DNA from 2 places in the Morganella sp. BCCO 40_0007 genome. Region 1 is predicted to be linked to the other one. Evidence: predicted binding sites of a transcription regulator. Region 1 holds the regulator's gene; the other holds the start of a gene.

Region 1 (14,330 bases):
ACCCGGCTGTTGCCAGAACAGACGCTCCACGCCCCAGAAACAGCCCATGGCGAAATACGCGGTATCAAAGCCGTCAGGCACATGGTTCACATCATGGCCGGTCACGGTATGGCGCGGGCTGATAGTCAGCGCCACGGCGCTGTCAGGCAGTGCATCGGCGGCGGAAACAGGAGATACAATGGTATCCTGCGGGTATTGAGTGGTGTTTTGTGTCATTTGCGGTGGCTCCTGTTTTAAGAATAATCGGTGCATTATCAGCAGATTTCAGGTTATTTATCTTATGTATCTATAGTAAACTTCAAATAATTTTCATTTATACCCTTATTCATTCACATTGCAGGTTCGCTGGCTGTATCCTGAATGAATAAGGGTATATCTCAGTCAAATTTCAGAAATTCAGGAGTTGATGTGATCCGATACCCTCTTGTTTGTGTTGTCGCTGTGTCTCTCACATCCCCTCTGGCATATAGTGCAAATCTTCGCTTAAAAGTGGAAGGGCTCGACGGGCAACTTGAAAAAAATGCAAGAGTCCAGCTTTCCACCATCACGACCGATGAAGTCGTGGCTGACGGCCGTTTTCGTGCCAGGGTGGAAAAAGCCATCAAAGAAGGGCTTCGTCCGCTGGGGTATTATGAGCCGGTAATCACGTTTGATTATCAGGATAATACACCACCTGCACGTCCGGTATTGTATGCCCGGGTGGTTCCGGGGGAACCGGTTAAAATTGCCGGAGTTACCGTGGATATCGAAGGTGCGGCAAAAACTGATCCGGCGTTCAAAAAATTTATTACTAAAAATACACCGGAAACCGGGACTGTCGTCAATCACGGCGAGTACGAAAGTTTTAAAAGCGGATTATCCGGGCTGGCCTTAAAACGCGGCTATTTTGATGCGGAGATGGAAAAAAGCCAGCTCGGCATTGCCCTTTCCCGTCACGCGGCCTACTGGGACTTTGTGTTTAACAGTGGCAAACGATACCGTTTCGGTAAGGTAAATTACCAGGGATCGCAAATCAGAGATGACTATCTGGAAGGTCTGGTACCCTTTAAAGAGGGCGATTACTACACCTCGGAACAGCTGGCGGAATTTAACCGTCTGCTGGCGGAAACCGGCTGGTTCCAGTCAGCGATTGTGACCCCGGACATTGCAAAAGCGCGGGAGGATAACAGCGATTATCTGACTATGGACGCCTCGTTTACGCCGCGCGCGCAGAACTTCGTTGAGCTGGGTGGTGGTTTTGCCACCGATGTGGGGCCGCGTGTTCAGGCGAAATGGAATAAGCCGTGGGTGAATTCAAGAGGCCACAGCCTGACCTCCAGTATCAGTCTGTCCGCACCGGAACAGATTATTGATACCTCTTACCGTATCCCGCTCAGGGTTAATCCGATCGAGCAGTATTATGCTGTCTCCGGCGGGTATAAACGGACCGATCTGAATGATACCAAAGCCGATACCGCCACCGTCAGTGTTTCCCGTAACTGGGATTTATCCACCGGCTGGCAGTACGGCATCAATATGCGCTGGAGTCTCAGCCACTTTACCCAGGCGGATATCACGAACACCACTATGCTGCTCTATCCGGGCGTGAATGTCAGCCGCGTCCGTTCGCGGGGCGGGATGATGCCGTCCTGGGGGGACAGTCAGCGTTACTCGGTGGATGTTTCCAATGAAATGTGGGGTTCGGATGTGGATTTTTCCATTTTCCGCGCCCGTAACGTCTGGATACGGACACCGTGGGATGGCCACCGCTTTGTGATGCGCGGCAATCTCGGCTGGATTGAAACCAATAATTTCGACAAAGTCCCGCCGGATCTGCGTTTCTTCGCCGGTGGTGATGGCAGCATTCGTGGTTATCGTTACAACAAAATCTCACCGGAAGATGCTGACGGCAAACTGACCGGCGGTTCGCGGATGGTCGTCGGTTCGCTGGAATATCAGTACAACGTGACCGGTGACTGGTGGGGTGCGGTGTTTGTTGACAGCGGTGAAGTGGTGAATGATATCAAACGAAGTAATTTCAAAACCGGTGCCGGTGTCGGGGTGCGCTGGGCATCGCCGGTCGGGCCAATCAAGTTTGACCTTGCCGCGCCGGTAGGGGATGACCAGACGAAAAATATCCAGTTTTATATCGGCTTGGGGGCAGAACTCTGATGAAATGGCTGAAGTATCTGAAGTGGCCGGCAATCATTCTGCTGGTACTTATCCTGATGATTGGCGGTACACTCGGCTGGGTACTGGGTACACAATCCGGGCTGCACTTTGCCCTGAATCTCGCGCCGCGTATGGTATCCGGCCTGACTATCGGCCAGGTTGAGGGCGATCTGCGTAATCTGACCCTGAAACAGGTGAAGTACACCATGCCCGGTATTGATGTCAGTGTGGATAAGGTTGATCTGGCGTTGCGCCTGAGCTGCCTGAAAGACATGACACTCTGTGTTGAAAACCTCAGCACGGACGGCACGCGGGTTGCTGTCGATACGGCAAAACTGCCGCCGTCAGAAGAAACCCCGCCGTCAGAGCCGCTGACAGAGCTGAATGCACCGCTGACCATTTTCCTTGATTCGCTTTCCGTGACTGACACACAGGTTACCGTGGATGATATGGCGGTGAATCTGGATACTTTCCGTACCGCCATGACCTGGCAGGGCGATCAGCTGACGCTGAAACCAACGGTGATTAATGCCCTTTCTGTTGTGCTGCCGAAAAGTGACCCGGCTGCGGCAGAAGAGCCGGCACCGGCAACGGATGCACCGGAGAAGCCGTTAGGTGAAACCATCAGTGAGATTTTTGCTCAGCCGATGCTGGCAGAACTGCCGGAGGTTATTCTTCCGCTGAATATCTCAGTGGAAGGTATTTCCGGTGAGAACTGGCAGGTGAGCGGTGATGCACCGGTAACGCTCAATTCCCTGCATCTGGCGCTGTTTAACAAAGGTCAGGTGCTGACCCTCAGTGATCTGTCTGCGGATGCGCCACAGGGTAATATCGCGATCAGCGGGGAAGTGGCACTCAGCGAAAAATGGCCGGTGGCGCTGTCTGTCAAAGGCCATGTCCGTGATTTTGATGAGTTCAGCGGGCAGGATCTTGATCTCAGCCTGAACGGCGGACTGCTGGATGAACTGAAACTGGCGCTGGCGCTGAAAGGGCCGGTTAATGCCACGCTGGATGCACAAACCAATCTGACACAGGCCGATCTGCCGCTGCTGCTGACGCTGGAAAGTCAGAAAGTCAGCTGGCCGCTGACCGGAGAGGCGGACTATCAGCTTGATGGTGTGAAACTGCGTCTTAACGGAAAAGTAAGCGGTTACGATCTCTCCCTGCGTTCAGATATCAAAGGTAAGGACATCCCGCCCGCTCTGCTGACCCTGGATGCCAAAGGGAATACAGAGCAGCTTAATCTTACCCGCCTGCGTCTGAATGCGTTACAGGGCTTTGCGGAAGTGACCGGGGTGGCGGACTGGCAGAAAGCTATCAGCTGGCAGGCGGTGCTGACGCTTTCCGGCCTGAATACCGCAAAAGCTTATCCGGAGTGGCCGGCCAAAGTGGACGGTAAAATCAGTACCCGGGGCAGCCTGTACGGCGGTAACTGGGAGCTTGAAATCCCGGATATCACCCTTGACGGCAAAGTGAAAACCTATCCGCTGAAAGCGCGCGGTAATGTGAAAGGTAACGCGGGCGGTCAGTGGACGATCCCTGATCTGAAACTGGCGCTGGGTAACAATAAACTGGATGTCCGCGGACAGCTGGCGGATAACTGGAAGCTGGATGCCGATATCAATGCTCCGGCGCTCGGCGGGCTGGTTCCGGGCCTGGCGGGAACCATCAAAGGGAAGCTTAATGTCCGCGGTAATATGGAAAAACCGCAGATCCTTGCCGATCTGACGGTTAACAGCCTGAAATGGCAGAACGATCTGTCCGTGGCGGATGCCAAAATCAAAGGGGATATCACTTCTGCGGAACAGATCAAAGGTCAGTTGGATGTCACTGTGAATCAGCTGAAACAGGCGGATCTGGTGATCAGCAATCTGACCCTGAATGCCAAAGGCACAGAAGCGCAGCATCAGCTGAAACTGACCATGAAAGGCGAACCGGTCTCGGCACAGCTGATGCTGAACGGCGGATTTGATCGTAAAACCGAAACCTGGAAAGGCACGCTGAATAATACCCGCTTTGACACACCGGTGGGTGAGTGGTCACTCAGTAAGGCGATGGCACTGACCTACCTGAATGAAAAACAGGAAGTGACCATCGGCACCCATTGCTGGGTGAATCCGGATGCCCGTATCTGTGTGCCGAAACCGATCACTGCCGGGGCTTCCGGTAATGCGTCTGTTGCCCTTGAACGTTTTGACCTGGCGATGATTAAACCGTTCCTCGGCCAGGATACCCGGCTGGACGGCGTATTCAGCGGTAATGCCAATGTCCGCTGGTTTGCGGACGGTTCACAGCCGGTGATTGATGCATCCCTGAAAGGTAACGGTGTGAAGGTGGTGCAGAACCTCGACGGCACGAATCTGCCGGTCGCGTTTGATACCCTGACACTGACCGCCGCCATGAAAAACGGCAAACTGAATCTTCAGTGGCTGATTGCCATTGCCGGTAACGGGAAGATTAACGGTAATGTCCAGATTACTGATCTGGAAAAACGCCGTCAGCTGAGCGGCAATGTCGGTATCGATAATATCTCGCTGGATCTGCTGAAACCGCTGCTCGGCAAAGGCGATAAAGCCACCGGGCGGCTGAATGCCGCGCTGCGTCTGGGCGGTAACGCGGCATCGCCGCTGCTGTTTGGTCAGCTGGGATTATCTGACCTCGCGGTCAGCGGCCGTCTGCTGCCGTTCGATATCACGACCGGCGGACTGAATGTGAATTTCGACGGCGCCCGCTCTGATCTCAGCGGAAACATCAAAACACCGGAAGGGTATCTCAACCTCAGCGGTAATGCGGACTGGCGCAGAATGGATGCCTGGAGTGCGAAGATTTTTGCACAGGGTGACAAACTGCGTGTTTCCTTGCCGCCGATGGTGCGGATTGATGTCAGCCCGGATCTGGTCTTTGAGGCCACGCCGTCAATGCTGAAACTGGATGGTACGGTCAATATTCCGTGGGCACGGATCACGGTGCATGAAGTCCCGGATTCCGCTGTCAGCGCCACATCCGATGAAGTGATGCTGGATGACAACTTACAGCCAATCCGTGAGAAACCGACCAGTATTCCGATCCTGAGTAATCTGCGTATCCATATCGGTGATGATGTGCTGCTGGATGCTTTTGGTCTGAAAGCAAAACTGACCGGGGATCTGAAAGTCGCTCAGGACAAGCAGGGGCTGGGACTGAACGGCCAGGTGGATATTCCGCGCGGACGCTTCCATGCTTACGGGCAGGATCTGCTGGTGCGCAAAGGTCAGATCCTGTTCTCCGGTCCTGCTGACCAGCCGTTCCTCAATCTGGAAGCGATCCGTAACCCGGATAACACCGCCGACGGCGTGATTGCGGGTGTCCGGGTGACCGGGCTTGCTGACAGACCGAAAGTGGAAATATTCTCTGATCCGGCGATGTCCCAGGAAAATGCGCTCTCTTACCTGCTGCGTGGTGAGGGGCTGGATACCGGGGATGCGGACAGCTCGCAGATGACCTCCATGCTGATCAGCCTCGGTGTGGCACAAAGCGGGCAGTTAGTCGGAAAAATCGGTGAGACATTCGGTATTTCGGATCTGGCGCTGGATACCCAGGGTGTGGGCGATAAGTCGCAGGTTGTGGTCAGCGGTAAGATAACCAATGATCTGCAGGTAAAATATGGTGTCGGTATATTTGACTCCTTAGCGACCTTAACGTTACGCTATAGGTTAATGCCCAGGTTATATCTGGAAGCGGTGTCTGGTGTTAACCAGGCGATCGATCTGCTTTATCAGTTTGAGTTTTAATATATGCGAGTGATCGTTTATGGCAGTTTGCGGCAGAAACAGGGCAACCATCATTGGATGACCTATGCCGCCCTGCTGGGAGAATATACGCTTGAAGGCTATGACCTGTATGATTTGGGACACTATCCTGCGGTGGTGCCGGGAACCGGTTCGATCGAATGTGAAGTGTACCGGATCTCCTCGTCGATCCTGACTGAGCTGGATGAATTAAAAAAAGATGGTCAGGATTACCGGCGTGAACTGGTTTCAACGCCGTACGGCAGTGCCTGGATTTACTTATATCAGCGTCCGGTGGACGGACTGGTGAAGATAAATTGCGGGGACTGGCTGAAACGGCACGAGGAAGCAGACCCGGAAAGCGAATGATTTCCCTGTGAATAAAAAAACCGCTGTGAAAACAGCGGTTTTTTTTGTCTCTGAAACGGACTGCGGATTATTTTTTAGCAGCGCGTTCGAAAGAAGCGATGATTTCAGCTTTTGCTGCTGCGGCATCTTCCCAGCCGTCAACTTTCACCCATTTGCCTTTTTCGAGATCTTTGTAGTGCTCGAAGAAGTGCGTGATCTGAGCTTTCAGCAGTTCAGGCAGATCGTTCACATCATTGATGTGATCGTATTCTTTGCTCAGTTTGGTGTGCGGAACCGCAACCAGTTTGGCATCTTCACCTGATTCGTCAGTCATTTTCAGCACGCCGACAGGACGGCAGCGGATCACTGAACCCGGCTGTAACGGATACGGAGTCGGTACCAGCACGTCTACCGGGTCACCATCCAGAGATAAGGTGTGGTTGATGTAACCGTAGTTGCACGGGTAGAACATGGCGGTTGACATGAAACGGTCAACAAACAGTGCGCCGGATTCTTTATCAACTTCATATTTAATCGGATCTGCGTTGGCAGGGATTTCGATAACAACATAGATATCTTCCGGCAGATCTTTACCTGCAGGAACATTATTCAGGCTCATGAACGGATTCCTTAATCTTCAGAACAAATAGCGTGGCGGATATTATAACGAAAAAAAGGCGGTGGTATACCGCCTTTTCCTTCTCTTACTCTTGCTTACTTCCCGTTTTCGTCCGGGAATTCCGCCATAAAGCTTTCTGCTTTCTCTACCATTGAGCGGGTACCGACAAAGTACGGTGAACGCTGGTGGAGTTTTTCCGGAATGATATCGAGGATGCGGTTCTTACCGTCACTCGCTTTACCGCCTGCCTGTTCCGCGAGGAATGACATCGGGTTGCACTCGTACAGCAGGCGCAGTTTGCCGCTCGGATGGCTTGCGGTGCTCGGATAGATGTAGATCCCGCCCTTGAGCAGGTTGCGGTGGAAATCCGCTACCAGCGAGCCGATATAACGGGTGGTGTACGGGCGATCTGTTGCAGGATCTTCTTCCTGGCAGTATTTGATGTATTTTTTCACGCCGACAGGGAAACGGATGTAGTTCCCTTCGTTGATGGAATACATTTTGCCGTTCTCCGGGAATTTCATATCAGCCTGACACAGGCAGAACACACCCAGGGACGGATCATAGGTGAAGGCGTGCACACCGTTACCGGTTGTGTAAACCAGCATGGTGGAGGAGCCGTAAACCACGTAACCGGCAGCGACCTGGCGGTTGCCCGGCTGGAGGAAGTCAGCTTCGGTGACCGGCTGGCCCAGCGGGGTGATACGGTGATAAATAGAGAAAATAGTACCGACTGACACATTCACATCAATGTTGGATGAGCCGTCGAGCGGGTCCATCAGAACCACATATTTGGCGTTTTCCGCACGGCCGCCTTCAAAAACAACAATGTCGTCTTCTTCTTCAGAGGCAATACCGGCAACTTCACCACGGGCTTTCAGCGCGGCTTTCAGTTTCTCGTTGGCGTAAAGATCCAGTTTCATCTGGACTTCGCCCTGCACGTTTGAGATACCATTAGTACCAAGGATATCAACCAGCCCGGCTTTGTTGATATCACGGTGAATAATCTTAGCGCCTAACTTAATCGCGGAGAGGAGTGCAGTCAGTTCTCCGGTGGCGTGAGAAAAGTCCTGCTGTTTTTCGACGATAAATTCGCCTAATGTTTTCATGACGTACGTCCTGAAGTGGGTGAAATAAAAGTATTACGAAAGCGGTTGCCCGTAAACGCGGGTGCAAGTTTAGCCAAAGAAAATCATAATTGATAGGCTAATCCGTTTCAGTTCTTTTGAGAGATGGTTAGAATAGTGACCAACGTCATGCTATTGGATAAAAAATAATGCATATTCATATTCTCGGTATCTGCGGCACCTTCATGGGCAGCCTGGCTATCCTGGCCCGCGCACAGGGGCACAAAGTGACCGGCTCGGATCAGAATGTCTACCCGCCGATGAGTGATTTACTGACAGAACAGGGGATCGAACTGATCACCGGTTACGACCCGGCACAACTGACGCCGCGTCCGGATATGGTGGTGATCGGCAATGCCATGAAGCGCGGAAATCCGTGTGTTGAAGCGGTGCTGAACCAGGGAATTCCTTACACCTCCGGCCCGCAGTGGCTGCATGACCATGTCTTACCGGAGCGCTGGGTGCTGGCGGTTGCCGGGACTCACGGGAAAACCACCACTGCCGGTATGCTGGCCTGGATTCTGGAAGACTGCGGTTATCAGCCGGGCTTCCTGATCGGTGGTGTTCCGGGGAACTTTGATGTTTCTGCCACACTGGGTAACAGTCCGTTCTTTGTTATCGAAGCCGATGAATATGACTGTGCATTCTTTGATAAACGCTCGAAATTTGTGCATTACAGCCCGCGTACACTGCTGCTCAATAACCTCGAATTTGATCACGCGGATATCTTTGAAAACCTCGCGGCGATTGAAAAACAGTTCCATCATCTGGTGCGTGTGGTGCCGGGTGACGGCAAAATTATTGCCCCGGCTCAGGATGCCAATCTGAAACAGGTACTCAGTATGGGCTGCTGGAGTGAAGAAGAGTATACCGGCGATAATGCCCGCTGGCAGGCAGAGAAAATCACTAATGACTGTGGTGAGTTCGATGTGCGTTATGACGGCGAAATCAGCGGCCGTGTGACCTGGGGACTGGTGGGCGAGCATAATATGCAGAACGCCCTGATGGCGGTTGCTGCCGCACATCACGTCGGTGTGCCGGTGGCGGAAGCCTGCCGTGCTCTGGGTCAATTTATCAACGCCCGCCGCCGTCTCGAGCTGCGCGGTCAGGTAAACGGTATCAGTATCTACGATGACTTTGCGCATCACCCGACAGCGATTCTGGCCACATTACAGGCACTGCGCAGTAAGGTCGGGGGTACAGCCCGTATTCTCGTGGTACTGGAACCGCGCTCAAACACCATGAAGATGGGGATCAGCAAAGACGATATCGCACCTGCGCTGGGTCGTGCGGATGAAGTGTTTATCTTCCAGCCGGCAGATATTCCGTGGCTGGTCAGTGAAATTACCGAGCGTTGTGTGCAGCCGGCTTACTGGACCGGAGACCCGGACGCACTGGTCAATATGGTGGCCGGACATGCTCAGCCGGGCGATCATATCCTGGTGATGAGCAACGGCAGCTTTGGCGGTATCCACGATAAACTGCTGGAAAAGCTGAAGTAATCTGACAGCTGAGAATTTGAAAGCTGAGAATGTAAAAACTGAGAATTTAAAAACTAAGAAAAAAAACCGCGCGGGACATCAGTACCGCGCGGTTTTTGTATGATTAACGGCGGATTACAGTTCCTGTTCGAACAGGGCAAGAATCGCTTCGTAAAGCTGTTCTGTGGTGAAATCTTTGGCCGGTGTCGAGAAAATGGTGTCATCCCCGGCGATACTGCCGAGAATACCCTCGGATTTGCCGATGGAATCCAGCAGACGGGCAATCAGCTGCGCTGCACCCGGACTGGTACGGATAACCACCACCGAGTCATTGTAATCAATATCCAGCACCAGGTTTTTTAACGGGCTGGTGGCTGTCGGAACACCCAGTTCCGCAGGCAGACAGTAAACCATTTCCATTTTTGCGTTACGGGTGCGGACAGCACCGAACTTGGTCAGCATCCTGGAAATCTTGGACTGATTAATATTCTCAAAGCCCTCTTCCTGCAGGGCGGTGACAATCTCCCCCTGAGAGCTGAATTTTTCTTCTTTCAACAGCGCTTTAAACGCCTTGATCAGATCTTCCTGTTTAGAAGGTGCACGCATAGTCTTTCCTGAAAATTTGGATACGGACTTTATTATTATGCGGAAAAATGCATTTTTATGCAAATTAAACCCTGTGGCCTGACCCGGGTAAACCGCATTAATGGTCAAAACTGGTGATCAGTTCACGTAATTGACATTGCTTATGGTTCTGACCAGGTTATCACCATAGGTAAATATATTGTTAATTAAATGATGTTGTTAGCAGTTACGCATTGTTATATTAACGCACATGACTATAAGTGCTCTTAAAGTAAAATAATTGTCAAAATAGTGTTCCTTATCTCATTAACAGATAAGCGATTTGTTTAGAATGGATAACAATAGACAAACAGATTCAAATGCGTGAATATGCAATCAGTCTGTTAAAATATTGTATTCACAGCCCTCATGCACGGATTCGCGCCTGATGCGCAATCGTGCTAACCGTCCCAAGTTAAGGAGTCTCAGGATGAAAGTTGCAGTTCTCGGAGCAGCAGGTGGTATTGGTCAGGCTCTCGCCCTTCTTCTTAAAACCCAGCTTCCTTCCGGTTCAGATCTTACTTTATATGATATCGCACCGGTCACTCCGGGTGTGGCAAAAGATCTCAGCCATATTCCGACAGACGTCCGGATCACCGGATTTGCCGGGGAAGATCCTACCCCTGCATTAGAAGGTGCGGATATTGTCCTGATTTCTGCCGGTGTGGCCCGTAAACCCGGCATGGATCGTTCTGATCTGTTTAATGTGAACGCCGGGATCGTGCGTAATCTGGTGGAAAAAATTGCCAAAACCTGCCCGAAAGCGTTAATCGGTATCATCACCAACCCGGTAAACACCACGGTAGCTATTGCGGCAGAAGTGCTGAAAAAAGCCGGTGTGTATGACAAAAATCGTCTGTTCGGCGTTACCACGCTGGATATTATCCGCTCCAACACCTTTGTGGCGGAACTGAAAGGGAAAAAACCACAGGAGCTGGAAGTGCCGGTTATCGGCGGACACTCCGGTGTGACTATTCTGCCGCTGCTGTCTCAGATCCCGGGCGTCAGCTTCAGTGATGCGGAAATTGACAGTCTGACCAAGCGTATTCAGAACGCGGGTACAGAAGTTGTGGAAGCCAAAGCAGGCGGCGGGTCTGCAACACTGTCCATGGGCCAGGCTGCCGCACGTTTCGGTCTGTCACTGGTTCGCGCCATGCAGGGTGAAAGCAATGTGGTGGAATGCACCTACACCGAAGGCGACGGCAAATATGCCCGTTTCTTTGCCCAGCCGGTCGTATTAGGCAAAAACGGTGTTGAAAAGCGTCTGGATATCGGGTCACTCAGCGCCTATGAAGAGAAAGCGCTTAACGGCATGCTGGATGTGCTGAAAGCCGATATTGCACTTGGTGAGAAATTTATTAACAGCTGAGTTATTAAATAGTTGTATTTATTTTTTTGAGCCGTAAATAAAACCGCTAATTATGATTAGCGGTTTTATTGTTTTTATAACTATATATTGAAATTAATTAGTTACCTTCACTCTTATTTTCCTATCTAATAATTCACCTGTGATAGAATTAAAATAACGGCTGGGCCAAATCTCCGACGGATGGACGGCGAGAAAGTCTGCGATGAGCCATTCACCTTTCGGCCACGGGCGGGAGAGCGCATTGGCGAGCGTTGAGGAGCTGAGCCCTGCGTTACGTGACAGGGCGGCAAGGGTTGTCCCCCGTTTCTTCAGCGAAGCAATAATATCAGCAGGGTGCCAGTCAGATTTACCGGAATCCATATATTGAGTCCTTTTTATTTTAGATTAATGCCGTGTTAGTGGTATAAATAACGGGTTGCCATCACATTAAAGATGAATTCAATTCGTTATTAAGAAAATAAAATACCATTATTTTTCTAAATATTTTCTTAAATTTTTTCTTAAAAATATCTTTTTTGAACTCTGTTACAGAATTAAGAAACAGAATGAAAATGTGCAGGTAACGCAAAGGACTGAATGAGGTAAGCATATTTGCTTACTTAACATAAGGAGTTTGTTGATGAAACAAAAGCGATTTTTATCTGTTACCAGGCGTGATACGTCAGCAGCACTGAGCCGGATCTCATTTTCTGCCCGACGATCATTGTATTAAGTGCTTACCGTTGTTGTAACAAAATATGCCGATTATTCACAAATAAATAATGTTTTATCCTTGTGTTTGTAAAATAATCCCGTAAAAATCGGTGTAGATCCGGAATCAGTTAAAAAATTCAGTGCAGATAAAGCATTTGTCATTTTTAGGAAAGTGCCCGGCAGATTCACGCAGTTTAAACACAGAAATTGCCGATTTTTTGCTGAAAATGGGTTGCAGGAGAAAAGATGAAAAAAGAATGGTATTCCGCGAAGGAATTGGTTGGTTTGGCGGGCTTGCCATCATCTCCTCAAGGTGTCAACCTGATGGCGAGACGGGAAGGCTGGCATCAGCGGCGCAAGCGCGGCGTGCAGGGAAAAGCAGTCGAGTACAGTATCGATAGTCTGCCGGATGAAGTTCAGGCAATCCTGCATGCGTGTGACAACAGCGCGAGCTATCAGGCAAAGCGGCAGGATGCGTTTCTGATTTGGGTGGAAGCTTATTATCAGCTCACCAGAGAGGAGCGCGAAAAAATTGTCACGTTCATTCTGCGGGAAGGTTTAGCCAAACTGATCCAGCATCTCGATGCACAGGAGCTTCCGGGCAGCCGGGAGCAGAACGAAAAACCGGAATAAAAAAACGGGATCTTTACAGATCCCGTTTTTTCTCTGTGATCAGGCAGAGCGGCGGACCGCGATATGTGCCAGACCTGCGAGGGCATCTTTGTACTGAGAGTCCGGCAGTGCAGAGAGCGATGCGATCGCTTTGTCTGCTTCTTCTTCGGCGCGGGCATAGGTGTATGCCAGAGAGCCGCAGCGCTTCATCACGGTAAGCACCTGCTCCAGCAGATGACGCCCGTTACCCTGTTCAATCGCCTGACGGATCAGCGCGGATTCTTCCGCATTGCCGTTGTGCATGGCATGAAGCAGCGGGAGTGTCGGCTTGCCTTCATCGAGGTCATCCCCGGTATTTTTACCGAGTGTCGTATTATCCGCATCATAGTCCAGAACATCATCGATCAGCTGGAAAGCCGTGCCGAGATACCGGCCATAATCCTGCAACGCTTTCTCCTGCTCCGCGGTGGCACCGGCCAGAATCGCGGCGGACTGCGAGGCGGCTTCAAACAGACGGGCGGTTTTGCTGTAGATAACCTGCATGTAATCCGCTTCGCTGATATCCGGATCGTTGCAGTTCATCAGTTGCAGTACTTCACCTTCCGCGATCACGTTCGTCGCTTCTGACATCAGTTTCAGCACACGCATGGAATCCAGATCCGTCATCATCTGAAAAGATCGTGTGTAGATAAAATCCCCGACCAGCACGCTGGCGGCATTACCGAATACTTCGTTAGCCGTCTGTTTGCCGCGGCGCATGTCGGATTCATCCACCACATCATCGTGCAGCAGGGTGGCGGTATGGATAAATTCGATCAGTGCCGCCACCTGAATATGTTTGTCGCCGTCATAGCCCAGAGCCCGGCCGGTCAGTACGGCGATCATCGGGCGGATCCGTTTCCCGCCGCCGCTGATAATGTAATAACCCAGCTGGTTGATGAGCGATACGTCTGAGGTCAGCTGTTTTTGAATCTTTTGATTGACTGCGGCCATATCATCCGCCGTCAGCGCGATTATTTGTTCTGAGTTCATATGACTTGCTTTAACCTTGTTTTTGACATCCCGATCAAAGGTAATGGTTTATGATAGCAGCGTTTTTTTATATTTTGTGATTGTACTGTAAAAAAGCCGCAAATAAACGGCTATCTGTAAAGTGGCGTTTTTTTATCATTAGATCGTTTTCAGCACTTGTCATTTGCGGCATTTTTGCGTAAAATCCGCGCCCTATTGTGAATAATTTTATAGTGCACTCTGAGAATCAAATTTTATGGGGTGTGCGGAAAGCGGAGTTAATATGTACGCGGTTTTCCAAAGTGGTGGTAAACAACACCGGGTCAGCGAAGGTCAAATCGTTCGCTTGGAAAAGCTGGACATCGCAACAGGTGAAACTGTTGAGTTTGACCAGGTTCTGATGGTTGCAAATGGTGAAGACATCAAGATCGGCGCTCCAGTCGTTGAAGGTGTTAAAATTAAAGCTGAAGTGGTTACACACGGTCGCGGCGATAAAATTAAAATCGTTAAGTTCCGTCGTCGTAAACA
Region 2 (17,626 bases), on a different contig from region 1:
CGTTTCCGTAGTTATCTTTGCCTTCCATCTGATATGTGTGCAGATTGAACTGCCGCAGCTGTGCGGTATCCGCACCGGAACGCAGCCAGTTTTCAACCGCACGGAAATTTTCGCTGTACTGATTGTACAGACGCGGTGAGGTTGTCCGGATGGCATCCACCTGCTTCAGGAAGTCCGGGCCGTTGACCGGCACGCCGGGACTGTTGACGTTCGCCACTTCCTGTAAATTCTGCGTCAGGTGCCCGTCTTTATACTGCTGACCTTTGTCCGTCGGGCGTGATTCACAGCCAACCAATAACGAAAACAATACACCGCACAACAAATACCTGCCGGTTTTGCTCATACCCATCCGCCAACCAATAATTTGAATTAATACAATATGTATGCGAACGATATCAAATCGCTTTCATTATGCAACCGGTTTCATTTTTTCCTCTGAACAATCATCCGGCTGAATGAACAAAAAAACGGCGATACGCCGGATAATTAACCAAACCAGGGGGCGGGATAGCTTTTTATCGAGAAAAAACTTGCATCAGCTCTCATCCTGAGTATAGTGGGCGCCTCACAGACGCGGGATGGAGCAGCCTGGTAGCTCGTCGGGCTCATAACCCGAAGGTCGTCGGTTCAAATCCGGCTCCCGCAACCAATCTTTTATGATGTGCGACGTTTGTGAAATATGGTGTTTGTGAAGTATCGTATTTGTGAAGTGCTCAGTTAATGATATTCGGACGCGGGATGGAGCAGTCTGGTAGCTCGTCGGGCTCATAACCCGAAGGTCGTCGGTTCAAATCCGGCTCCCGCAACCAACCTTCTTATCATTAACAAAATCGGACGCGGGGTGGAGCAGCCTGGTAGCTCGTCGGGCTCATAACCCGAAGGTCGTCGGTTCAAATCCGGCCCCCGCAACCATTCTTCTGACAGATTCTCCTGTCACTTTTCCTGAAAAAACACAAAAATTCATCCCTGAAATACGATTATTTCAGTGCATAACTATGTCTGTGCTATATCTGCGCTGTATCTGCCCGTTTCACACCACCTCCTTGTGATGTCTGTCTTTGTCATATTCTCAGTTGCGCCGTGCGACAGCACCACCGTTGGCAAAATAGGCCTTAATCCCCTGAAAAATAGAATTTGCCATTCCCTGCTGGAATTTGGCCGTTTTCAGGAGACGCTCTTCCTCAAGGTTACTGATAAAGGCAGTTTCCACCAGAATTGACGGAATATCCGGCGCTTTCAGTACCGCAAACCCGGCCTGATCAACCGTGCGTTTATGCAGTTTGTTCACATTTCCCATTCGTTTCAGCACTTCTGAACCGAATTTGAGGCTGTCTTTGATACTCGCGCTCTGCACCATATCAAACATGGTCTGGTCGAGATATTTGTCGCCGCTTTTGCTGACGCCCCCGATTTTATCCGCATCGTTCTGGGTCTGTGCCAGGAATTTTGCGGTATTACTGGTCGCGCCCCGTGTCGACAGTGCAAAAACCGACGAACCTCTGGCAGATCGGTTGGTGAACGCATCCGCATGGATCGAGACAAACAGATCCGCCCGCATTTTACGGGCTTTGGCCACACGCACCGACAGCGGGATAAACACATCCTCATTACGCGTCATATAAGCGCGCATACCCGGCTCACGATCGATCAGCGATTTCAGACGGCGGGCAATTTGCAGCACCACATCTTTTTCGCGTGTTTTGTATTTCCCGATAGCCCCCGGGTCTTCCCCGCCGTGGCCCGGGTCAATCATAATAACAACCGGCCTGTCCTGACCGGCTTTACCCGGTTTCGGCGTTTCACGCGGCAGACTCTCTTCCAGGTCACCGCGGTTGTAATCTTCCAGGAGCGCCAGCAGCGGATCATCTTCCGTTGCCGCACCATTTTTCGGATAAAAATCCAGTACCAGACGGTTTTTAAATTCGGCAACCGGCGTCAGCTCCAGTACCTGCGGGCTCATCGCCTGTTTCACTTCAAATACCAGACGGACAGTCTGCGGGTCGTTCTGACCGACACGGATCAGCTTCAGATGCGGATCGCGATCCTGCACCTGTTTATCCATTCCTTTCAGCACACTGTTGAGATGCACATTTTTCAGATCAACAACAATACGTTCCGGGTTTTGCAGTGAAAACTGCTTATATTTCAGCGGATGATCTGACTCGATAGTTACACGGGTATAACTGGATGCCGGCCAGATACGCACCGCCACAATCTGTGGCGACGCCGCAAAGCCGAACGGGCTGATACTCAGCAGACAAAACGCCGCAGCTCCTTTCAGTAACAGACGGCGTGACGCATCATGTTCAGAATGACTCATGAAAAAATATCCATAGCGTAAATCAAATCAACAATAACCGGCGCAGGTGGTGAAAACCGGAAAATTAAAGAAACAGAACAATTTATTCCGTAAATAATTTAAACGGCACTTTATCTAATCATTTGCGCCCTGTCATTATGCATTTTTGGCTTATATGGCGATAACACCACATAAAACCCGGTGAAATCCTGACCGGCGACTAAAATTTGCGCTTGCTATTCCCGCCCAAAAAGAATAAAAATACATAAATTACGAATAATAATTCACTTGCGAGGGTATTATGAAAGAGCGCAGTATCGAACTGGTGGACGGATTCCGTCAGTCAGTTCCTTATATTAATGCTCACCATGGCAAAACATTTGTGGTGATGCTGGGCGGCGAAGCTATCGAGCATGAAAATTTTCCCGGTATTGTCAATGATATTGGTTTGCTGCACAGCCTGGGTATACGTCTGATTGTCGTGTACGGCGCCCGTCCGCAAATTGAAAAAAATCTGCTGGCCCATCAGTGTGAGCCGGTTTATCACAAAAACACCCGTGTGACGGACGCCCGTACCCTTGAACTGGTCAAACAGGCAGCCGGTCAGTTACAACTGGATATCACCGCCCGTCTGTCGATGTGTCTGAGTAACACACCGTTGCAGGGCGCACATATCAATGTGGTCAGCGGAAACTTTGTGATAGCCCAGCCGCTGGGAATCGATGATGGCATTGATTACTGCCACAGCGGGCGTATCCGCCGTATCGATGAGGATGCTATCAACCGTCAGCTTAATAACGGCGGTATTGTACTGATAGGCCCGGTCGCTGTTTCAGTCACCGGGGAAAGCTTTAACCTGACGTCTGAGGAAATTGCCACACAGATTGCGATCAAACTGAAAGCGGAAAAACTGATTGGTTTCTGCTCTGCACAAGGTGTAGTGGCAGACGACGGCGGAATTATCTCCGAGATGCACCCGAATGATGCGGAACATTATGTGCACGCGATGGAAGGCAGCGGTGATTACTATTCCGGAACCGTCCGTTTCCTGCGCGGTGCCGTTAAAGCCTGCCGCCGGGGCGTAAAACGCAGCCATCTGCTCAGTTATCAGGAAGACGGGGCGCTCATCCAGGAACTCTTCTCCCGTGATGGTATCGGAACACAGATTGTGATGGAGAGTTCAGAGCAGACACGCCGCGCCAATATCAACGATATCGGCGGGATACTCGAGCTTATCCGCCCGCTGGAACAGCAGGGCATTCTGGTGCGCCGCTCCCGCGAACAGCTGGAAATGGAGATAGACAAATTCACCATTATTGAACGCGATAACACCACCATCGCCTGTGCCGCACTCTATCCTTATCCGGAAGAAAAAATCGGTGAGATGGCCTGTGTGGCAGTGCATCCCGATTACCGCAGCTCGGCACGCGGCGAGGAATTACTGCACCGGGTCACACAGCAGGCAAAACAGATCGGACTGGAAAAACTGTTTGTACTCACCACCCGCAGTATTCACTGGTTTCAGGAACGCGGCTTTGTACCGGCAGAAATTGAAAATCTGCCGGTCAAAAAACAGGCGTTGTATAACTACCAGCGGCGCTCCAAAATCCTGATCCTCGGCTTTCAGTAGTTCTTCCGGCTAACGTAAGCGCTCACTCAGCCCGCTGTACCGCTGAGTGGGGGTTTTCACGGCCCGCTTAACGCACTCTTCCCGGCTGTAAATTGTCAGAAATTTTTTCGCCCGCGTCAGTGCCGTATACAGTAACTCACGGCTGACCAGCGGCGAAGGCTGCACCGGTAATACCAGTGCGGTATGGGCAAACTCAGAACCCTGCGATTTATGCACCGTCATCACATAAGCGGTTTCATGTGCAGGAAGACGGTTCGGACGGATGCTCTTTATGGTGCCGTCCGGCAGCCGGAAAAAGACCCGCAGTTCATGGTTTTCATCCGTCAGCATAATCCCGATATCACCGTTAAACAGCCCCAGCGGGCTGTCATTGCGGCTTATCATCACCGGTTTACCGTGATACGCGCGGTGCCGGTGTATCTGCGGGCGGCGGATATGCCCCTGCTGATGCAGCAGCCGCTCAATACGCTCATTCAGCCCTTCCACACCGAACGGCCCCTCACGCAGTGCGCACAACAGCCGGAACTGGCTGAAAGCCTCAAGTACCGCAGCCGGGTCGGCATGCTGTTTTACCAGTGACAAAAACGGCTGATAGGCATTCATGGTATCCGTCAGCACCTGCGCATACCCGTCTTCATCTTCCAGCGGCACATAACGCACATCCGGCCGCTGTCCGCTGAGAACTGCCATCGTTTCCCGGACATTACCATGGTTAACGGCAGTGGCCAGCTGTCCGATACCGGAAGCCGCATCAAAGCGGAAACTTTTGCGCAGCAGACAGAGATGATCCTGCACACTGACCGGGTTTTCAGGATATTTATCCGGCAGCACGCAGCCGGTCATTGCCTCCAGCATTTCCCGCCGCTGCGGTGTATAACCGGCTTCGGCAAAGCGGCAGATATCCCCCAGCACGGCTCCCGCTTCCACTGACGCCAGCTGGTCTTTATCCCCCAGCAGGATCAGTATTGCTTTCTCCGGCAGTGCCTCAATAAGAGCCGCCATCATCGGTAAATCGACCATGGATGCTTCATCCACAATCAGCACGTCTGACATCAGCGGATTTTTCCGGTGATGACGTAACCGGCGGCTGTCAGGCTGAGCGCCCAGCAGGCGATGCAGTGTTTTGGCCTGATCCGGCATCATTGCCCGCTGAACATCTGTCAGATCGAGCTGTGCAATCGCGTCTCCCAGTGACTCTGTCAGGCGGGCTGCCGCTTTACCGGTCGGTGCCGCCAGTTCAATCAGCAGCGGCTCCGCCGCGGATTGCACCAGAGCCGCCAGAATACGGGCAACGGTTGTGGTTTTACCGGTACCCGGCCCGCCGGAAATAACGGCAGTCCGGCTGCTGACCGCCACGGCGGCGGCAATTTTCTGCCAGTCTTCCTGCTCTTCCGTACCGAACAGTGCATCCAGAACCGGGCGCAGCCTCTCCGCGTCTGCCGCAACAACCTGCGGCCGGGAGAAAAATTCTGCCACACGGCATTCATACTGCCACATCCGGTGCAGATACAAATTCGCATCTGACAGCACGACCGGTGCCGGAAGTGAGCCATCACTAACCGCATCCGACGCAGACAGTGCTGCTTTTATCTCAGGCAGTCCCGGCTCACCCAGTGACCGCCAGACTGACTGCATGATCTCAGCATGCCGTCCGCCTTGTTCCGGCTGAGGAAGAATCCGCGACAGCGGCAGACAGACATGTCCGCTGCCGCTTTGTGCACTGAGCAGAGCAAACACGAGTTGCAGAAACGGATCAGTGTCCGGTGCCAGCATCGCCGCAAACTGACAGTCCAGGGGGCGCAGGATCTGCTCTGCGCACAAGGTTTGTAAGTGAGTATTCATTAACCTTCCTCCCCGCTAAACAGGGCATTCAGCTGCTCAGTGAATGCCTGCTCCGGACGATAAAACCAGATCCCCTGACCGGGGTATTCCGGTGTCATGCCGCGCAGGAAAAGGTAATACACGCCGCCGAAGTGCGTCTGATAGTCATAATCCGGCAGCCGGTGACGCAGATAGCGGTGCAGCGCCAGCGTATACAGCTGATACTGCAAATCATAGCGGTGTTCCATCATAGCCTGAGCCAGAGCCTCCGGCTGATAATCTGCCGGACTGTCTCCCAGGTAGTTTGATTTATAGTCCGCGATGTAATATTTACCCTCGTGATAAAACACAAGGTCGATAAAGCCTTTCAGCATGCCCGTCACCGCAGCAAAATCCAGCGGCGCTGCCTGTGCTGACAACGGATCATATTGCCGCGTCAGTGCATCCAGTTTTTGCGCAGTCAGGTCGCCGTCTATCGGCAGGAAAAACTGCATTTCATCCTGTTTGTAACGTACCGGGATCGCACTGAGCACCGGCCCTTCTGCTGACAGTGGTGTATTCACCAGATCCGTAAACCAGGTTTGCAGAAACGGCGCCCACTCCGCTGAGAATCCGTATGACAACAACTGTTCAGTGAGCCACTCAAGTGAGGGCTCACTATCAAATTCAAGCTCTTCAAACAGACTGTGCAGGAATGTCCCCGCCAGTGCACCACGCGGGAAGGTATAAGCCGTCTGCTGCGTTACCGTTTCGTCCTGTACTTCTCCGAGGGTATCGGTATCCAGTGACGGGCTGAGAGAGCGGATCATCGCCATCATCTCTTCCTGCCTGTCCTGTGTATATACGCTGCCGCCGGATGATGCGCCGTAACTCAGGCCGCTGTAACTGGTTACCCGCCAGCGGCTGCTGACAGTCCGGGTAAACGGCTTCACCGCCAGGGACAGCGGCTGTGAAACGCCGGGCTGCCACAGTTGCAGCTGCGGTTCAGTTATCCGGGTAACGGCAGCCGCGCTGTCGCCCCGGCAAAAGGCATCCAGCCGCTCCGCCAGTGCGGCGCTGTCACACGCCTGTCCGTTCTGAAGCAGATACCCCAGCCCGTTAAGATGTAAATCGGTATTGCCCGTTTTTTTACGGTTCCCTTTGATAATGGGTGCAACTCCGAGACTGCAATGGTAAACCGCCCGCGTCACCGCCACATACAGCAGACGCAAATCCTCTGCCAGACGTTCTTTATCCGCCAGCGCAACCTGCGTTTCATCCGGTGACAGTGTCAGGCAGGGCTCAAAGGTGGTTTCGTCATGGTAAAGGCGCTGGCCGCCTGCCTGAAAGTTACAGATAAACGGCAGCCACACCAGCGGGTATTCCAGCCCTTTGGATTTGTGGATCGTGCAGATCTGAACCAGATGCTGATCGCTTTCCAGCCGCATCTGCTGACTTTCCGACTGCGCATCCGGCCGTAATACCTGCTGTGCAAGCCAGCGCACCAGTGCATGTTCATTTTCCAGCGTCAGGGATGTTTCCTGAAGTAACTCGCTGATATGCATAATATCGGTTAAGCGCCGTTCGCCGTCCGGCCCCGCCAGCAGGTTTTCAGCTGTTTTGCGCTGGCTGAGTACCCGGCGCAGCATCGGCAGAACGCCCTGCTGCTGCCAGATCTGCCCGTAACCGGCGAATTCATCCACCAGCCTGTCGCGGGCGGCTTCATCCTGATTGAGTGCATCAATCTCCGCCGCGTTCAGCCCGAACAGCCCGGAAGCCAGCGCGCTGCGCAGCAGCCGTTCTTTTTCCGGATTCAGCACCGCCTGGAGCAGCCACAACAGTTCACGGGCTTCCGGCGTTTCAAATACACTATCGCGGTTTGAAAGAAAAACGGACGGGATCGCCCGCTGATTGAGCGCATCTTTTATCAGTTGTGCTTCCCGGCGGCTGCGCACCAGTACGGTGATATCCGCCGCACTGACCGGACGTTGTTTCCCGGGCGGGCCAATCAGGGCAGTACCGTTTTGTCCGGCATCCAGCCAGTCGCGGATCTGTCCGGCGCACACACCGGCCATTGTCCGTTCATAATCACCGCTGCTAACGCCCTCCGCGGCCTGCCACCAGAACTGCACTGCCGGTTGTGTTTTTCCGGCAATAATAAAAGCGGCATCATCATTTGCGGGTGCGGAACTGACCGGCTGAAACGGGATCTGTTTAAAGCAGAAAGGCTCATCCGCCTGTAAAAACAGTTTATTAACGCTGTCGACCATCGTCTTTGCTGAACGGAAGTTAGTCCCGAGGGTATAATGCGCACTGACATCCCGGCGCGCTTTGATATAAGTGAAAATATCCGCCCCCCGGAAAGCATAAATCGCCTGTTTCGGGTCACCGATAAACAACAGTCCGTACGGCTCTGCCGGGGCACCGTTATCACCGGCCGTTTCCTGATAAGCCGTTTCCTGATAAATAGTGCGGAAGATCCGGTATTGCTGGGGGTCGGTATCCTGGAATTCATCAATCATCGCCACCGGAAAACGTCTGCGCAGTGTCTGTGCCAGCAGCGCCCCGTTTTCCTGACGCAGCGCATTATCCAGCCGGGTCAGCAGGTCATCAAACCCCATTTCACCCCGGATCTGTTTTTCCTCTGTGATGGTCTGACGGATCTCGTACACCGCACGGGTAAACAAGACATCTTCCAGCGTCAGTGCCTGTTCCGTCAGTGCTTCAATTGCAGAAAATACCGGATGTGACGGCGGCGTGCCGCCCTTTTTGGTTTTTTCATCCAGCACCGCCTGACTGAAACGCTCCAGATTTTTCGGCAGTGCGTAATGTGTGGTTTCCTCTTCCTCCGCCCAGTCATTAATCCCGGCAATCCATCCGGGCACCAGATTGGCGCGGTAACTGCTTTTATTCAGATCAGAGTTCTGAATAAGGCTGACAAAATCAACATCACTTTCCCGCCAGCACTGTTTAACCTCATCAATCGCGGCAATAATCTGCTCATGGCGGGACAGCAATGTTTCATCGGATTCCGGTGCATCGGTAATTCCGGGTAATTCGCCCTGTAACCAGGGGTAAATATCCCGCAGCAGTGCCTCAGGATCAGACCAGAGCTGTTTAATGGCTCTGGCCAGCTCTACGGGCAGCGGATAACAATGACGCCGCCAGAAGTCCTCACAGGCCTGTTTACGGACAGGATGCTCATCCTGAATCAGTGTCTGTTCAAAAAGCACGCCGGATTCAAAAGCGTTGTGAGTCAGCATTCGCTGACAAAAACCGTGGATGGTAAAAATGGCGGCTTCATCCATCTGCCGTTCAGCCAGCAGCAGGCGATGAGCCGCACTCTGTTTATCTTCAATCAGATCCAGAAGCGGACCAAACCCGTCATCATCCGCCGGTTCCCCGCCTTCCTCATGACGCAGGCAGGCAATCCGCAGCTTATGAATATTCTCGCGGATACGCCCGCGCAGCTCATTCGTTGCCGCTTCGGTAAAGGTTACCACCAGGATCTCTTCCGCCGATAACGGCCGGACAAAGGCTCCGTCACCGATTCCGAGCAGCAGACGCAGATAGAGCCGTGCCAGCGTATAGGTTTTTCCTGTACCGGCAGATGCCTCAATTAACCGCTGCCCCTGCAGCGGTATTGTCATCGGGTTTAAAGATTCAGCCGCCATTGCCTTACCGTATTTCTTCTTTGACAGGTAACAGCGACTGGAACGCCGTTACAGACGGATATGTGGTCCATCCGGCCGGTTTTGCGTAATCATCCGCTTTGCCGCCGGTTCCGGTCACCTGAGAGTAAAGTGCCAGACCATTTTTCGACATCACCGCGTTCTCATAGAAGGTCACCACATCCTGTTTGGTCATTTTTTTCACCGCAGCGATGGCTTGCTCACGGGTATTGAAATCAAAGTAATTATTTTTGAAATCAAATGAATAACGGGATGCTTCTTCCTCAAAGGTTTCCGGCGGCTGTGTCATTTCAGTCAGAAGCGCATTACGGTATTTATCGAATTCTGCATTATCCAGGGCTTTCAGGCGTTTCTCCGCATTAATATAAAAATCATCAAAGCGCTGTGACAGATACGCCGGGTTCTTTTCATTGCTTTGCAGCAGGAAACCGATCCCCCACTGGCGGCCGAAATTCGGGTTAAATGCAAACAGGGCATAGCCCAGCTGCTCCTGTGTCCGCAGCTGATCATAGAACCACGGATGCAGAATTTTCGACAGCACAGACGAGAATGCCGCGCCATCCGTCCGTGAATACCCGGTCGGAATAAAGATATTTGCCAGCGCGTTATCGGTACTGTTGGCTTTTTCGTCGAAGTTTGGTTTCAGGGCTTTATCAATCACATAGTAATCCCCCACCCACCATTCCGTCCCCTGAGAGCCAAGCTGCGCCTGAGCTTTCGATGCAATCTGCTCTGCCTGAGGTGCCGTCAGATTACCGAACACAAACATCTGGAGAGCTCCTTCACGGATAAGACGGTCACGGAACTGTGTGATGTCGCTTTCCGTAATAGTATCCAGTGCGGCGAGGCGCTCTTTATCCTCAAAATACGGCACCGCTTTCAGGCGGCTGAACGGACGCATTGCCATCTCATACGCTTTGCCGTTATCCGATACCGCGACCTGCTCACGATACCAGGATTTCGCCTGTGCCACCTCAGATGCGGTCGGGGTAAAGGACTGATATTCAGTCACCGCCGTGGTCAGTAATTCCGGCAGATGCTGGGAATAGCCGCTGACGCTGATATTCAGTCCGTCACCCTCACTGATGCTGATCCCCATTCCTGCCACACCGGCCTGATAGCTGAGCTGATTCAGTCTCAGCTCACTGACATAACTGAGCAGCGAACTGGTCACAAAATCTTTGGCTGTTCTGCCGGTATTCCGGTTACGCAGTTCCAGCGCAATAATGGCTTTCGGTTCGTCAGCAAAATAACGGCTCGGCATATAGAACAGACGCAGTTTTGCCGAATCGGTCAGTTGTACCGGTTTAGTCTGTTCCTGCTGCTTAATCAGATCAAAATTATCCGGAATAAACGGGTTCAGTGCCGGCAGAGAGAAACGGAAATCACCTTCAGATTTGCGCCATTTATCCAGCTGCGCGGCAGTCACCGCATCCACCTGATAAGGGGCATCAACAAAATAGGCTTTTTTGTTGCTTGGTTCCTGCGGGCTGGTATACCAGACGCGGGCTTTTTCCGGTGTTAAATCCGCAAGGCGGGCTTTGATCGCAGCCGGATCCCAGTCATCGGCAAGATAACCGGCGTTCAGGATATTTTTTACCGGATAATCCATCATGGTGTTTGCCAGTGATTCAACATAGTTCATATCACGGACAACCGAGTTGTAACGGAACGCCAGCATATTTACACGGGCAATTTCATCAAAGTAATCTTTATTAATCCCTTTTTCTTTAATCAGGTTCAGGTATGCAAAAACAGCAGCGGTAATCTCATCCCGTTTTGCCATACCCTCATCGGTCAGCGATACAGAGATAATAAACACGCCCTGGTTACGCGCCAGTGAAGAAGATGCCGATGCACTGACATTCTCCGCCAGCCCGTTTGAGATCAGCCAGTTCGCCAGAGTGCCTTCACTGCGGCTTCCCAGAAGATACGCAATGTAGGTATCTGTCTGCTTGCGGAAATCTTTGCTGTTGTTGTCGATAACAAACTCAAAATCCAGTGATTTCTGCGGTTGTGCCGGGACATAGTGAATAATTTTCTGCTGTTCGGCTGCCGTGATCAGCGGTACGGTGATCACCGGAATTGCCGCATGACGATCCGGAATCGTACCGAACGTATCATTTGCCAGCTGAGCCAGCTCTTCCGCAGACTCCGGTCCGTAGATCACCGCTTTCATCAGGTTGGATGAATAGTATGTATTGTAAAATTTCAGCAGCTCTTCATGCAGGATACTGCCGGGTTTATCCCTCAGCGTTTCCAGGTTTCCGCCGGAAAAACGGGAGATCGGATGTGCCGGGTTCCAGGTTTCTGCCCGTACCTGATACATGCGGTGCCCGTCGCGGGAACGCGCCATGGTCAGTTCAGCGTTGACCGCGTTACGTTCTTTATCGGCATTCACCGGGTCCAGCAGCGGCTCTGCCAGCGCATCCGCCAGCCGCTCTGTTGCACCTTTCAGGGCATTATTTTCAACTTCAAAATAGAAGTCGGTATAGTTGGAACCGGTGCTGGCGTTATGGCTTCCGCCGTGCTTCGCCAGATAGTCACTGAAGTTCCCGGGTTCCGGGAAGCGTTTCGAGCCCATCAGCACCATATGCTCCAGATAGTGCGCAAGGCCTGCCTGGCTCTCCGGCTCATCCATACTGCCGATAGCCAGACTGACCGCCGCCGCTGATTTACGGGCGGTTTTATCTGAAATCAGCAGAACCGTCATATTATTTTTCAGGGTGATCGCCTGATACTGACGCGGATCGTTGGCGCTTTTCTCAATCTCTCCGGGCAGAACCTGCCAGTTATTCTGAGCAAGTGCATTAGCACCGGTAAAAAAGAAAAGCAGCGTAAAAATAAACTGCACTAGTTGTTTAGGCATCAGCCTCATTCTCCCTGTTTTTCTGATGTTGAAACATCGGCAAAAAGAGTTGTTGTGAAAATTGCTTTATTGCGTCCATAAGTGTTTCATCAAAATGGCGGAATGCACGGACAACATAATCGTCCTCCGCCTCGCCGGTAAACTGGTATCCCCCCTGCAATGTCTGCAGCAGCAGTAAACCGGCTTTATGTTGGAGTCCCTCATCATCAGAGAGTTCACCGGTGTTTTCATCCGCCAGTGTGGTCAGCCATGCCCAGCCGCTTTTAACAAAGATTGGCAGCGGCTCATTCAGCCCGCGGACAAACACATCCAGCAGCGGGCGCAGATAATCCCGGGCCTGCTCCTTCGTCAGCGGTTCAAAGATCCACACCGTATCTCCCCGCCCGTACATCCGGCTGTATTGCTGCCGTCCGCTCAGGCTGTAAGTCAGGTGTTCAATCCACAAACGCAGGCCGTCCGCCGCGGTCAGTGCTGCCGGGCGCCAGCGGAGTAATCCGTTTTCCTGAACACCCGCCAGTTGCCCGCCGTAAGTATAAGGCCCGATAACATCATGAAATGACTCAGTATCAGACGCCATCCGCGCATTGCGGATTTTCTCCGCCAGAACATCCATTTCCTGTAATTGTTCTTCCCAGTAAACCTGTGCAAACGCCCCGGCCGGCAGTTCCCCCGCCGCCTTCAGCAGCCGGAAGACCTTCTCTTCCGGCTCACCGTCCACCAGCGTATCAAGCAGCCTGGTATTAAATCCGTAACGCTGTAAATTATCGACACTGAACGGCTCTTCCTCCGGCAGTGCCACATCTTCAATCTCAAAATGCACATTCAGACGCTGCTGAAAAAATGCCCTGACCGGATGCCGGTAAAAGCGCAGTAACTGATCAACCGTGATGCCGGTCACCACTTCTGACTGAACAGGGACATTAAACGCGCCCTGCGCTTCCCCCTGCCGCAATGCAGCCGGTAACCACTGTGGTGCAAAACTCTGAAACTCAGCACCTTCTCTGTAGTTGTCTGCTGCAAACGGTACACGGGTGTGCCGGACAATCAGATGATTTTCCAGTGATTTCCGGCTGGTATCCAGATCGGTAAAGCGATCTTTTTCCAGACAGAAGCTGAGCCCTGCATATTCCAGCAATTCACTGACCAGCACTGACGGGTTCCGCTCTTCGTTATCTCTGATAGATCGGCCGATATAGCTGATATATAAATATTCTTTTGCTGACCCCAGCGCTTCGAGGAAAAGATAGCGGTCATCATCGCGGCGTTTACGATCACCCCGGCGGCTTTTTTCTGCCATCAGGTCAAATCCCAGCGGCGGAATTGTTCTCGGATAGACACCGTCATTCATACCCAGCAGACAAATCACCTTAAACGGAACAGAACGCATCGGCATCAGTGTGCAGAAATTGACAGCGCCGGATAAAAAACGCTGGCTGATTTTTTCGTCATCCAGCCGCAGAGAGAGTTCATCGCGGATCAGTGAAAGCGGGACATCCCCGTCATAACAGGCTTTAACGCCTTGTTCCAGCACCTGCTGCCACTGCTGAAGTACCATACTGAGTACCGGTTCGGTATCCGGTGTCGTCATAAAAAATGCGGATAACAACTCAGAGCCGGTTTCACGCCACTGTGCCGGTGTACGCTGTTCACTCAGTTTTTTCTGCCACTGCCGTAAAGTATCAATAAATGCAGCCAGCTGCCCGACCCGGTCCGCCGACATACCGGAAACTTCATCATAAGGCAGTATCCCGCGCCAGGTACCTTGATCCTCTGCCATTGCATAGCCCAGCAGCATGCGCTCCAGTCCGAATTTCCAGGTATTCTGGCCAAAAACCGGCAGTGAGAAAGATTCGATATTTTGATCATCCAGCCCCCAGCGGACACCAGATCCGCTGACCCAGCGGCGCAGAAGCGGCAGGTCGCTCTCATCCAGCCCGAACTGCTGTGCCACTGCCGGGACTTCCAGCAAACTGAGAACATGTTCTGAAGTGAAACGGCTCTGCGGTAATTCCAGTAAAGTCAGCACCGCCTGTAATACCGGATGTGCCTGCCGGGCTTTGCGGTCTGAAATCGCAAACGGAAGATAACGGTTTTCGTTACCCTGCCCGAAAACCGCCTGAATATAGGGGGAATAACTGTCGATATCCGCCACCATGACAATAATATCGCGGGGAGTCAGTGACGGGTCGTTTTCCAGCAGATTCAGTAAATAGTCCTGCAGAATCTCCACTTCCCGCTGCGGGCTGTGGCAGGAGTGAAATGTCAGGGAACGGTCATTATCCGCAATCACCCGCCGCCCTTCGCTGGTGGCAAATTCCTCTTTGTTTTTTCCCACCACACTGCCGTCTTCCAGGTTCAGGATATCCTGCTGGACAGCGGACAGCAGTGTATCTGCCGGGCGATCGACAAAGGCTTTAATAGCATGGATTTCTTCAATATCTTCCAGAAAAAACAGGTTATCCCGCCCGGGACGTCCCCATGACGCCAGCAGCGGGTTACCGGTATTCTGCTCTCCGTCAGCCTCAAAATCGAACAGTGACGGTGCATCCTCATCCGATTTAAACCAGCTGACGGCTTTTTTATCCCAATAGCTTTGCGGCTTGCGTGCCAGCATACGCCGGAGTGCTGACGGGCTCTGTAAATCGCCCCAGTAATACTGGCAGGGATTGGTAAACATCAGATGGATATGGGTATGCTGTCCGAGCGCCCGCAACGCCTGAAGATAGACCGGCGGTAACGCAGAGATACCGCAGATAAACAGGCGTGGCGGCAGATTGGCAACCACCGCCGGGTCACCTTCATTGAGTACGTCAATAAAACGCTGATAAAGATTGGCACGATGCCATTCCGGCTGACCCAGGCTGCGGGTCAGAGTCTGGAGATCCCGCCACAGGCATTTCTGCCAGGACTGATTCTGACTCAGCCCGTCAATCAGCTCATTATTTTCCCACGCAGTCAGCCAGTCCGGCCTGTAGACAAGATACTGGTCAAATAAATCCGCAATACGACCGGACAACTGATGCAGCTTGCGTTTATCGCCGTCATCATCAAGGTAATGGCGCAGCGGGGCAAAATCCGGATCATCAAGACGCTGCGGAAGCAGTGACATCAGTTTCCAGGTCATCGCTCCTTTACTGAAAGCACTTTCTTTCGGAATACCCGGCAAGACGCGGGTAAACATATCCCAGATAAACGTTGCGGGCAGCGGAAACGTAATATTTGCGGCAATCCCCAGTTTTTCCGCCAGACTGATTTGCAGCCACTGAGACATGCCGGGGCTTTGCACCAGCACGGTTTCAGGGCAAAAAGGATCATTGATTTTATCATTATCAATAATATGGCATATCAGGTCTTTCAGCAGATCCAGATCATTGGAGTGATAAACCGTAAACATTGTCCTGTCCTTACATACATTGCCATCTTCCGGCGGTTAACCGGCGCTCTCCCGGGGAGACCAGCCCGATAGTAACGGAAATACAGCCCGGTGACACATTTTCCTGCTCACTTTCCCATTTCTGGCGGGGAGACAAGTGTGCCTGCATCATCTGCCGTAATGCCCCGGGAACGGTGGTAAAACGCATCATCTGATGCAGATGACGTACCGTACTGACATCCGTGTACTGCCTGTGTTTTCCGCTGTGCAGGAGCTGATAATAGCGTAATAATCCGGTAATCAGAATTGCAAAGATAAAGGCACAAAGCATCACTTCCGGTAACGACATTCCGCGCTCATTCATTATTTTCTCCTGTATCCCTGTGCCGGTGACAACCGGGTTTTAAATCCGGCGGGCAAAAATCACTCCAGCCCTGCGGCAGAGCCGTTAATATCATTCTGTCGCCTTCTTCCCCGGCGCTGACCAACTGATAATGCGTGATATTTTGTGCAAACCGGGAAGAAAACCGGCTGCCCTGCAATAACAGCTTATTTGCTCTCAGCCGCCGCAAACAACTTTTCAGCGCCGGGTCCGGTGCTGTCCGGCAGTAAAATGGTATTTCATTCAATGTTTTCCGCGACCAGTCCTGCGTCAGTCCCCACTCCAGAGCAGACGCCGCACCGGCATCCGCACGGTAAAATTCAGTTTCATCCTGACTGTTACGCCACTCTGTCTGATAAAAGCGATGCAGAACCGATAACATCATCAGTGAAACCCCCAGCAGCAGCATTATCATCAGCAGCAACGTATTTCCCGCTGAGCTATCCGCTTTTTCCCTGCAGGGATTACAGGTGGTAATTCGGCATAACAATCAGGCTTTCTCCGGTTCGCTGTATTAAGGGCATATCCAGTCCGGTAAGTGTCAGGGTTAAGTGCAGACCATTTTTTCCGTACAATGTCACCGGTGTGACCAAAAACCGGGAAACAGCCACATAGCGGTTATCGGTGACTTTTTCCCAGCCGGATTCCCGGCAACTGAGGGCATTACGTGTCCATTCAATTGCCTGTTTATTCAGACGGTAGCCAAAATGCTCCCCGGTTTTCCGGACATTACGTTCCCAGCGGCCATTATGATTGAGATCGTAAGCAACTATAATGCAGCTGCTCCTGGTCTCGCCCGGCTTCGCCGCAATCTGCAGCGGATTGCCCTGACAATGCCCCCGGCAGAAGGCTGTCCTCCGGAGATCTTTTTCCAGCCTCAGAAGCGTTTCACGCATAATGGTATCCAGCTTATATTGCCGGTATGTGTTCAGTACATCCTGCCCCAGAGCCGGAAAAAACCGGGCTGCCGTGACCAGGATAATCGTACTGACAGCCATCGCCGCCAGCATTTCAAATAACAGGAATCCCTGCTCCCGTATTTTATTCAGCATGACGGCACACCTGATAGCCGCCCCGGCGTACACAACCGGATACGGCCGGGAGCCGAGATAATCAGTTTTATCTGTCCCTGTGGATTTTCCAGCACAAAACCGGCGGCAGAGGCGGTATGCCGGGTTCCCCAGAACTGCACCATATCCGTGGTGCCGGAAACAATACGAACGCCCTGTGCAGGAATGAACGCTTCTGTATCACTATCGCACTGCGCTGCGGATACCTGATGACAGGCCCGGCTTTTCTCACCGAAAATAACGGCTATTTTCCGGGTTTCATTCAGATACGTTGCTTTCAGCTTATGGCTGCTGAGATACTGATGAAACAATGCTGCTGTTTCTGTCAGATAACGCCGTTCTCTGTAGCTTTCCCATGACATATGAACAAATGAAACTGGTAATGCCATAATAAATAAAACAATAATGACTTCCATCAGCGATATCCCCCGCTCTTTTCGCATGTGTTTCTGCATGTGGTTATCCGTTTCCGTTCTCTGCTGAAAAAATAACGCGTTTACCACTTCCGCAA

What was found. Region 1 encodes ArgR, which controls arginine synthesis, uptake and breakdown. Its sites were predicted from a motif close to ANTGAATAAAAATACANT; they were not measured.
Positions count from the first base shown of each region.
Region 2: a site for ArgR is predicted at 2,550-2,567, ahead of argA (amino-acid N-acetyltransferase). Genes of this name have one in related genera too.

Region 1 covers NZ_JAVBIN010000010.1:87,196-101,525, forward strand. Annotated here, with positions in the region: gene msrA (peptide-methionine (S)-S-oxide reductase MsrA) at 1-216, opposite strand, end outside; gene R5268_RS13245 (autotransporter assembly complex family protein) at 409-2,151, shown strand; gene R5268_RS13250 (translocation/assembly module TamB domain-containing protein) at 2,151-5,921, shown strand; gene R5268_RS13255 (gamma-glutamylcyclotransferase) at 5,925-6,287, shown strand; gene ppa (inorganic diphosphatase) at 6,355-6,885, opposite strand; gene fbp (class 1 fructose-bisphosphatase) at 6,981-7,994, opposite strand; gene mpl (UDP-N-acetylmuramate:L-alanyl-gamma-D-glutamyl-meso-diaminopimelate ligase) at 8,162-9,514, shown strand; gene argR (transcriptional regulator ArgR) at 9,629-10,099, opposite strand; gene mdh (malate dehydrogenase) at 10,548-11,486, shown strand; gene R5268_RS13285 (helix-turn-helix domain-containing protein) at 11,580-11,846, opposite strand; gene R5268_RS13290 (DNA-binding protein) at 12,426-12,812, shown strand; gene ispB (octaprenyl diphosphate synthase) at 12,852-13,823, opposite strand; gene rplU (50S ribosomal protein L21) at 14,086-14,330, shown strand, end outside.
Region 2 covers NZ_JAVBIN010000009.1:151,843-169,468, reverse strand. Annotated here, with positions in the region: gene mltA (murein transglycosylase A) at 1-343, opposite strand, end outside; tRNA gene R5268_RS12570 (tRNA-Met) at 573-649, shown strand; tRNA gene R5268_RS12565 (tRNA-Met) at 733-809, shown strand; tRNA gene R5268_RS12560 (tRNA-Met) at 836-912, shown strand; gene amiC (N-acetylmuramoyl-L-alanine amidase AmiC) at 1,070-2,320, opposite strand; gene argA (amino-acid N-acetyltransferase) at 2,601-3,929, shown strand; gene recD (exodeoxyribonuclease V subunit alpha) at 3,939-5,771, opposite strand; gene recB (exodeoxyribonuclease V subunit beta) at 5,771-9,403, opposite strand; gene ptrA (pitrilysin) at 9,408-12,299, opposite strand; gene recC (exodeoxyribonuclease V subunit gamma) at 12,283-15,684, opposite strand; gene R5268_RS12525 (prepilin-type N-terminal cleavage/methylation domain-containing protein) at 15,695-16,027, opposite strand; gene R5268_RS12520 (YgdB family protein) at 16,020-16,460, opposite strand; gene R5268_RS12515 (prepilin peptidase-dependent protein) at 16,510-17,097, opposite strand; gene R5268_RS12510 (prepilin-type N-terminal cleavage/methylation domain-containing protein) at 17,091-17,570, opposite strand.